One region of the Streptomyces sp. AHU1 genome, then DNA from elsewhere that is predicted to be linked to it. Evidence: riboswitches for the same ligand, from Rfam matches in the RefSeq annotation. Region 1 holds a riboswitch; the other holds the start of a gene.
What was found. A riboswitch is a leader RNA that binds a small molecule or an ion and turns the genes downstream of it on or off. The one in region 1 is predicted to bind cyclic di-AMP.

Region 1 (4,755 bases):
CGACCTGGTGTGCGTGGCCAAGGCGCTCTCCGGCGGCTACGTCCCGGTGGGCGCGACCATCGGAAAGGACTGGATCTTCAAGAAGGTCTACTCCTCCATGGACCGGGTCCTCGTGCACTCGGCGAGCTTCGGCTCCAACGCGCAGGCCATGGCGGCGGGCCTCGCCGTGCTCTCCGTGATGGAGAACGAGCAGACCGTCGCCCACGCGCGGATCACCGGCGAACTGCTGAAGTCCCGGCTGGCGGCCCTGGTCGACCGGTACGAGCTGCTCAGCGAGGTGCGCGGCCGGGGCCTGATGATCGGCATCGAGTTCGGCCGGCCCGCGTCCCTCAAGCTGCGCAGCCGCTGGACCATGCTGCAGGCCGCGCGCAAGGGTCTGTTCGCGCAGATGGTCGTCGTGCCGCTGCTCCAGCGGCACCGCATCCTCACCCAGGTCTCCGGCGACCACCTGGAGGTGATCAAGCTGATCCCGCCGCTGGTCGTCGACGAGCGGGACGTCGACCGGTTCGTGGAGGCCTTCACCGCGGTGATGGAGGACGCGCACAACGGCGGCGGGCTGATGTGGGACTTCGGGAAGACGCTGGTGAAGCAGGCGGTGGCGAACCGCTGAGGGCCGCGTGCGGCGCGGCGGCCCGCGGAGGACGGGTCCCGTCGGACGCGCCGCGCGCACCGAGACTTTTGCCTCTGGGGCAAGGAAATTGCCTCGGAGGTAATTGTTTGGCTCAATGGTCCCATGAGCCCTGCCGAACCGGGGGCGGCCGACGAGCCGTCCGCCGAACTGCACGCCGTGGCGCCCCGGCTCCGCACCCTGCGCCGCGGTGCCTCCCTCACGCTGGAGGCCGCCGCCCGTGCCGCCGGACTCTCGCCCGCCCATCTCTCCCGCCTGGAGACCGGGCAGCGCCAGCCCTCGCTGCCGATGCTGCTCACGCTGGCCCGTGTCTACGGTACGACGGTCTCCGAACTGCTCGGCGAGGCGGTCCCCGACCGTGACGCGATCGTGCGGGCCGCCGACATGGAGCCGGCCCCGGCGGGCGGCTGGACCTACTGGCAGGCGGGCTCCGCGGGCCGCGGGATGCAGGCGCTGCGCGTGCGCGTCCCGTACGGGTCGCAGGGCGACATCGTGCGTGTCCATCCGGGCGAGGAGTGGCTGTACGTCCTCCAGGGGCGGCTCAGCCTGCGCCTCGGGGACACCGCGCACGTCCTCGCGCCCGGGGACAGCGCCCATTTCGACTCGCTGACCCCGCACCGCATCGCCGCCGCCGAGCGCGGCGGAGCCGAGCTCCTCTTCGTGCACACCCTGTTGCAGAGCCCCGTCGCCGCGCTGTGCCTCGGCACGGCGACGGGCCACCCCACCCCGGGAGAGACGTCATGACCGAACCCACGCCCCGCCGGTCCATGGAGGACAGGTTCCCGCGCGCCCTGTGGGTGCGGCTGATCATCTACGTCGCCGTCGGCCACCTCTTCGCGGCCTTCATCTACCTGCTCTTCACGCTGGGCGCGCAGAACCAGTAGGGGCCCGGCCCGGCGGGGGCCCGGCCCCGGCGCGCGGCTCAGTCCAGGAGCCGCGCGCGCAGGCGCTCCCGCAGCTCCGGCGTCAGCCCCAGCCCCTGCTCCAGATAGGCCTCGACGCCGCCCCAGGTGGCCTCGATCGTCTCGAACGCGGCCGTCAGGTACTCGGCGCGCGCGTCGAACAGCGGGCTGAGCAGTTCCATCACCTCGGGGGAGTAGGCGCCGGCCGAGGAACCGTTGCGGTGCACCTTGTAACGGCGGTGCGTGGCGTTCGACTCCAGGTAGTCGGCCACGATCGCCTCGCGCTCGACGCCGAGGGCGAGCAGGGTGACCGCGATGGACAGCCCGGCGCGGTCCTTGCCCGCCGCGCAGTGCATCAGCGCGGGCACGCTGTCGTCGGCCAGGGCGTGCAGCACCTGGGAGTGCTCGGCCGTGCGCTCCTTGATGATCGTGCGGTAGGAGTTGATCATCCGGTTCGCGGCCTTGCCGTCGCCGAGGATCCCGCGGAGCTGGTCGATCTCGCCGTCGCGGACCATCTTCCAGAACTCGCTGCCGTCCGCCGGGTCGCTCAGCGGGAGGTTCACGTTCCGCACGCCCGGCAGTTCGACGTCCGGGCCCTCCAGCTTCTGGTCCGCGGCATTGCGGAAGTCGAAGATCGTGTGGAGTCCCAGGGAGGCGAGGAACGCGGCGTCCTCCTCCGTGGCGTGCGCGAGGTGACCGCTGCGGAACAGGTGCCCGTAGCGCACCCGCCGGCCGTCCGTGGTGGGCAGTCCGCCCACGTCGCGGAAGTTGCGCACTCCGCCGAGCTCGGGCTCGGTCGACGGGATCTGCTGCGTCACGGGGTTCCTCCCATTCGGCCTCCGGCGTCGCCGGAACGGACTCGGCGCCGCTCGTCGGCGGTTGTGCCGGCTCGCGCTCTCGACGATACGACATGGGTTCCTCGGGCAATGAGTTGTCCACAGGCGCCGGCTCGCGGTCGGGACGCACCCGGTGACGCCGTCCCGGAGGCTCACGCGATCGAATTCACGTTCGATTTAAAGGGGGCTCCGATCGCGGGACCGGATCGAGCGGGTGGTGCGGGCGAATCTCCCTGAAGTGGGGCATTTAGAGCACCGTTTCGAGTGCCTCTCTGCCTGGAGAGTCGAATGCGTCGGTTATCCGCTCGCGTCGCATCTGGTCGTTCTGTCCGAATAGGCACCTTCATTACAACTGGCCCTGGAATAAGGGCCGCTGGGATGAGTCGCGTGAGGAGCGTCATATTCGTGACGATGCGTTGCCGCCCTCGCTTCTCAACGCACCATTTTTTCCAGACGGATTGGGAGGCCCGGAAGATCGTCGTTCCACGGAGGGTGACGGTGATCTCGGCATGGATCAAGAAAGACGAGCGCACAGAAACCGCCCATAGTTGTCGACGCGCTCTCATGTCGCCTACGTTCTGCCTCAATCCGGACGGACGCCCAATCCTGCCGCCGCCCGGAGTCCGCACACTCACCCGTACACGGCAGGAGCGGGGGACCCACAGGTTCCGTGCCTGGTCCGGTTCCCGGAACAGGCTTGGGGTACAGCCGCGCAGCGACGCGGCCGGGCATCTCCAGCCCGCACCCGACAGCTCACCCCGCAGGCGCCGGAGAGGAATCCGCCATGCCCGCGAAGGGTAAGCATCGCCGTCCCAAGTCCCCTCGTTTCAGCCGCTCGATCGCCGTGGCCGGAACCGGTGGCGCCGCACTCGCGCTGCCCCTGATGGGAGCCACGGGCGCCCACGCCGCGACCCAGGCCACCGCCGTCGCGCACCACGTCGAGAAGGCCCCGGCCGCCGCCCCCGCCGAGAAGGCGGCTCCGGCCACCACGACGAAGACGTACGCGGTGAGGTCCGGCGACTACCTCTCGAAGATCGCCGACGAGCAGAACGTCAGCGGCGGCTGGAAGAAGATCTACTCCGACAACCGCTCCGCCATCGGCGGCGACCCGTCGCTGATCCACCCCGGTCTGAAGCTGTCGCTCGGCGGGAAGGCCCACGCGGCCGCCCACTCGGCCACGCACACGTCCGCCAAGGCGGCCACTTCGGCGAAGCCCGCCCAGGAGGCCACTCCGGCGAAGCCCGCCCAGGAGACCCCGGCCGCAGGCGCAACCGCCTCCGCTTCCGCCGACAGCTCCTCCGGCTACACCCTGCCGGTCGGCGGCAGCTCCGTCGGCACCGGCTACAAGGTGGCGGGCAGCATGTGGTCCAGCGGCTACCACACGGGCGTGGACTTCGTGATCCCGACCGGCACCACGATCAAGTCCATCGCCGCGGGCACCGTCGTCTCCGCGGGCTGGGGCGGCGCCTACGGCAACCAGGTCGTCATCCAGCACGCCGACGGCAAGTACTCCCAGTACGCCCACATGTCGTCGCTGTCCGTCTCCGCCGGGCAGACCGTGACCGAGGGGCAGCAGATAGGCCTCTCCGGCGCGACCGGCAACGTGACCGGACCGCACCTGCACTTCGAGATCCGCACCACGCCGGACTACGGTTCCGACGTCGACCCGGTCGCGTACCTGCGCTCGCACGGTGTCGCGGTGGGCTGACCCCCCGTCTCCTGCTCCTGACGGCAGGAAAATGTCCGAAGGCCGGACCCCACGATCCCCGGGGTCCGGCCTTCGGTGGTCCCGCGGCACGGGCTTCCGGGTGATCGCTGCCTCAACATCCCTGATGCGAGCCTTATTCCGGAGTTGACCAACGCTTGGCGAGTGGCTTATCTCACCGTCAGTCAACCCTTCCCTACGGTCGCGTAGCTCACATCGAAAGGTGAATCATGGCTCGACGTGGCAGACGATTCGAAGAGTGACAACAGATCAGTGATCGGGTCGTACGTGGCGGTGGGGGACAGCTTCACCGAGGGCGTCGGCGACCCTGGGCCCGACGGGGCGTTCGTCGGCTGGGCCGACCGGTTCGCCGTACTTCTCGCGGACCGCAGGCCCGAAGGCGACTTCGACTACACCAATCTCGCGGTGCGCGGCAAACTGCTCGACCAGATCGTCGAGACCCAGCTCCAGCGGGCCAAGGAACTCGGCCCGGACCTGGTCTCGTTCTGCGCCGGCGGCAACGACATCATCCGCCCCGGCACCGACCCCGACGAGGTCGCGGAGCGCTTCGAGCGCGCGGTCGCCGACCTCACCTCCGCCGTCGGCACCGTCATGGTGACCACCGGCTTCGACACCCGTGGCGTCCCCGTGCTCAAGCACCTGCGCGGCAAGATCGCCACCTAC
Region 2 (4,755 bases), 870 kb from region 1:
GGGCCGGCCTCCGGCCGACACCGCGGCGGGTGAGGTCCGGGACCGTCCGGGCACACCTCGCGATATGGAACACTGGTCTAGACAACCTTGAGCACCTGAAGGGCAGCATCACATGGCTGAGCGCCGCGTCAACGTCGGCTGGACCGAGGGCCTCCACGCCCGCCCCGCCTCCATCTTCGTCCGGGCCGCCACGGCCTCGGGTGTCCCCGTGACGATCGCCAAGGCCGACGGCTCCCCCGTCAACGCGGCCTCCATGCTCGCGGTCCTCGGCCTGGGCGCCGAGGGCGGCGAGGAGATCGTCCTCGCGTCGGACGCCGAGGGCGCGGACGCCGCTCTCGACCGTCTGGCGAAGCTGGTCGCCGAGGGCCTTGACGAGCTCCCCGAGACCGTCTGAGCCCGCGAGGCACCCAGGAAACACGCGGCCGAGCCGCGCCTCCCTCACCGGGCGGCGCGGCTCGGCCGTTTTCCGCGTCCCGTCCAGGAATTGCCCACGCACCCCGCACGACCCCCGCGCCGTGGGCACGTGAATGGCGTGCTCCGAAATTACGGACACACCAATAAAAGGGCATCAGAAATGAGCCTCTTCCGAATATCCCTCTTTGTATACGGCGCCCGTGTTAATGACACGGGCCCGTCATGTTTACGGGATGTTGCGAACTTCTCACACCGTCCGGCCGGTCGCCGCCGGGAAATCGGAGCCGGTGCGCGGCCGTCGCGCGCTCGGTGTGCAGGGCCGTGATCGCGCGGGCCCGCTCGCTGTCGCCGCGGGCGACCGCGTCCACGATGCCCCCGTGCTCCGCCCAGGACTCCGCGGGGTCGGCCGGCGCCTCCACCGAGTACATCCAGGCGATCTTGCGGCGCAGCTGGGCGAGCGTGGAGGTCAGCGCGGGACTTCCCGACGCCTGCGCCAGCGTCTCGTGGAACCAGCCGCCCAGCGAGCGCAGATCCTCGCTGTTCCCTTTCCTGGAACGCTCCTGCCCGAGCCTGACCAGGCCTCGCAGCACCTTGAGGTGGGCCTCCGTACGCCGCTGCGCGGCCCTCGCGGCACCCAGCGGTTCCAGCAGCATGCGCATCTCCAGGAGGTCCGCGGCCTCCTGTTCGGTGGGCTCCGCGACGCACGCGCCCGCGTGCCGTCGGGTGACCACGAAGCCTTCGGCCTCCAGGGTGCGCAGGGCCTCGCGGACGGGGACGCGGGAGACGCCGTAGCGCCGCGCGAGCAGTTCCTCGGTGAGTCGGCCGCCGCGTCCGTAGACACCCGCGACGATGTCGTCACGGATCGCCGTGCACACCGAGTGCGCCGGAATACGCATGACCGACCTCCGCTTTAATCCCCGCGAAACGTCATCGATTGACGCTTGTTCAGTGACTCTATTGCAGGAAGCCGGAATTTCCGATGGCGGGCCCGAATCCATGGATATTTTTTGGACAGACGACCTCCGGAAACGACGATGCCCCGGCTCGGTGAGCCGGGGCATCGAAAGCGGCGGAGAAGCCGCGAAGCGGTCGTCAGACGTTGACGCCGTGCGAGCGCAGGTACGCGACCGGGTTGATGTCCGAGCCGTACTCCGCGGTCGTACGGGCCTCGAAGTGGAGGTGCGGTCCCGTGGTGTTGCCGGTGTCACCGGAGAGGCCGATCTGCTGTCCCGGAGTGACCGTCTGGCCCACGGACACACCGATGGACGACAGGTGGCCGTACATGGTGTACGTGCCGTCGTGCATCTTGATCACCACTTGATTGCCGTAGGCGCCGCCGTCTCCGGCCGTGACGATCGTGCCCGCGCCGACGGCGTGGACCGGGGTTCCGGTCGCGGCGTGGAAGTCGACGCCGGTGTGGCTGCCGGACGACCAGAGGGCGCTGCTGGCCTGGTAGCCGGTGGAGACGTACGAACCGGTGATCGGCATGACGAAGGTGTTCAGGCGCTTGCGCTCGGCCTCGCGGGCGGCGCGCTCCTTGGCCTCACGGAGCTTCACGGCCTGCTCCGCCGCCTGCTTGCGCGCGGTCTGCTCGGCCTGCTTGCGGGCGGCGGCCTCGTCGGCGGCGAGCTGCTGCGCGAAGGCCTGGGCGTCGATCTGGTCGGCGACCGTGTCGCCGACGGTGACGGCCTGGGTCAGCCCCGTCTGCGTCTGCTCGACGGAAGCCTCGGCGGCGAGCGCGGGGGCGGCCAGGGTTCCGACCACACCGGTGGTGGTGAGCGCCGCGACCCCGACGGCGGTCGTGGTCGTGCTGTGCACGCGGCTCGGACGACGGTGCTTGCCGGTGCCACAGGAGAACGCCATGTAGAGGCTGGTCCTTTCCTTCCCTCTCGCCTACCGGGTTAGCTGACGGGTTCGGAGCAGGAAGGTCTCCTACGGACCCCCTCGGGGAGAGGGCGTCCGATTCACCCCAGGGACTGCGTGTGGGTCCCCGGCTCCCCTGGCTCGCGCCATGGGGACTCGGCGATGACTGTCCGGTGCCGCGGGCGCGGCGCACTGCCTGACGAACAGCCGGAACGACGCTATGCGGGGCGTCGTTCGAACAACAAACGGATCACGATTTTTGTAACGCATCCCACAGGGCAGAAGGGCAACCGCCGTACGAATGTGGACATCTCGCGAGGGGCGTACGGGAAAAGGAGGGCCCTGACGGCTCTTCAGCCGTCAGGGCCCTCCTGGGTCGCACGGGTTCTACTCGGCCGCCACCACGGTGACTTCACCGATTCCGAGGGCCCTGACCGGCTCCGCGATCTGCGCCGCGTCACCCACCAGGACGGTCACCAGACGGTCCGTCGGGAAGGCGCTCACGGCCGCCGCGGTCGCCTCCACGGTGCCGGTGGCGGCCAGTTGCCGGTAGAGCGTCGCCTGGTAGTCGTCCGGCAGGTGCTGCTCGACCTGGTCCGCGAGGGTGCTCGCGACGGCCGCCGCCGTCTCGAACTTGAGGGGCGCGACACCCACCAGGTTCTGCACGGCGACGTCGCGCTCCGCGTCGGTCAGTCCCTCGGCCGCGAGGGTGCGCAGCACCTTCCACAGGTCGTCGAGCGCCGGACCGGTGTTGGGGGTGTCGACCGAGCCGCTGATGGCGAGCATCGCGGCTCCCGTGCCGTCCGGCGCGGAGCGCAGGACCTGGCCGAAGGCCCGTACGCCGTAGGTGTAGCCCTTCTCCTCGCGCAGGACGCGGTCGAGGCGCGAGGTGAGGGTGCCGCCCAGGCAGTACGTGCCGAGGACCTGGGCGGGCCACACGCGGTCGTGCCGGTCGGCGCCGACACGGCCGATGAGCAGCTGCGTCTGGACGGCGCCGGGACGGTCGACGATGATCACGCGGCCGGTGTCGTCGGCGCTCACCGGCGGCACGGGAAGGGGCTCGGCGGACGAGCCGGTCCAGGATCCGAGCGTGTCGGCGAGCAGCTCGTCGAGATCGACACCGGTCAGGTCGCCGACGACGACGGCGGTGGCCGTGGCGGGACGCACGTGCTTCTCGTAGAAGGCACGGACGCCCGCCGCGTCGATGTTCCGGACGGTCTCCTCCGTGCCCTGGCGCGGGCGCGCCATGCGCGCGCTGGCCGGGAACAGTTCCTTGGAGAGTTCCTTGGCGGCACGGCGGGCCGGGTTGGCCGTCTCGTGCGGGATCTCGTCCAGCCGGTTGGTCACCAGCCGCTCGACCTCGCTGTCCGCGAACGCGGGGGCCCGCAGGGCGTCGGCGAGCAGGCCGAGTGCCTTGGCCAGGCGCGAGACGGGCACTTCGAGGGACAGGCGTACGCCGGGGTGGTCGGCGTGCGCGTCGAGCGTGGCGCCGCAGCGCTCCAGCTCGGCGGCGAAGTCCTCGGCGGAGTGCTTGTCGGTGCCCTCGGAGAAGGCGCGCGCCATGATCGTGGCGATGCCGTCCAGGCCCGCGGGCTCGGCGTCCAGCGGCGCGGCGAGGATCACCTCGACGGCGACGACCTGCTGGCCGGGGCGGTGGCAGCGCAGCACGGTCAGGCCGTTGTCCAGGGTGCCGCGCTCGGGGGCGGGGAACGCCCACGGCTTGGGCTGTCCGGCCTGGGGCTGCGGGTGGAAGTCCATGGTGGCGAGCTCGGTCACTTCGCCGCCTCCTCGTCGGTCTCGTCGGCGGAGTCAGCCGCGTCGGCGGCTTCGGCGGCGGTCGGCTCGTAGACGAGCACCGCCCGGTTGTCGGGACGCAGGCGGGCCCGGGCGGCCTCCCGGACCTCCTCCGCGGTGACGTCGAGGACGCGCTGCACGGCGGTCAGGGCGAGCTGCGGGTCACCGAACAGGACGGCGTAGCGGCACAGTTCGTCGGCACGGCCCGCGACCGTGCCGAGCCGGTCCAGCCATTCGCGCTCCAACTGGGCCTGGGCGCGCTCCATCTCCTCGGCCGTGGGGCCCTCCTCGGCGAACCGGGCGAGCTCCTCGTCGACGGCGGCCTCGATGACCGGGACCTCTACGTCGCCGGACGTCTTCACGTCCAGCCACCCCAGGGAGGGCGCCCCCGCGAGCCGCAGCAGACCGAATCCGGCCGCGACGGCGGTACGGTCACGGCGCACGAGCCGGTTGTAGAGCCGGGAGGACTCGCCGCCGCCGAGGACGGTCAGCGCCAGGTCGGCCGCGTCACACGCGCGCGTGCCGTCCTCCGGGAGCCGGTAGGCGGCCATCAGGGCACGCGCCGGGACGTCCTCCTCGACGACCTCGCGCACCTGCTCACCGATGATGTCGGGCAGCGAGCCGTCCCGCGGGGCGGGCTTGCCGTCGTGCCCGGGGATGGAACCGAAGTACTTCTCGACCCAG

Region 2: linked by a shared signal. The riboswitch ahead of ACICHK_RS29455 (M23 family metallopeptidase) and the one ahead of ACICHK_RS33185 (peptidoglycan DD-metalloendopeptidase family protein) in region 1 are both predicted to bind cyclic di-AMP.

Annotation. Positions count from the first base shown of each region.
Region 1 is NZ_CP174283.1:7,486,559-7,491,313, forward strand. It holds gene ACICHK_RS33165 (aspartate aminotransferase family protein) at 1-610, shown strand, start outside; gene ACICHK_RS33170 (helix-turn-helix domain-containing protein) at 734-1,372, shown strand; gene ACICHK_RS33175 (DUF6126 family protein) at 1,396-1,512, shown strand; gene ACICHK_RS33180 (tyrosine-protein phosphatase) at 1,551-2,348, opposite strand; cyclic di-AMP (ydaO/yuaA leader) riboswitch at 2,989-3,146, shown strand; gene ACICHK_RS33185 (peptidoglycan DD-metalloendopeptidase family protein) at 3,151-4,074, shown strand; gene ACICHK_RS33190 (SGNH/GDSL hydrolase family protein) at 4,345-4,755, shown strand, end outside.
Region 2 is NZ_CP174283.1:6,619,452-6,624,206, reverse strand. It holds gene ACICHK_RS29465 (HPr family phosphocarrier protein) at 113-394, shown strand; gene ACICHK_RS29460 (GntR family transcriptional regulator) at 618-1,310, opposite strand; gene ACICHK_RS29455 (M23 family metallopeptidase) at 1,507-2,277, opposite strand; cyclic di-AMP (ydaO/yuaA leader) riboswitch at 2,290-2,449, opposite strand; gene ACICHK_RS29450 (M16 family metallopeptidase) at 2,665-4,053, opposite strand; gene ACICHK_RS29445 (M16 family metallopeptidase) at 4,050-4,755, opposite strand, start outside.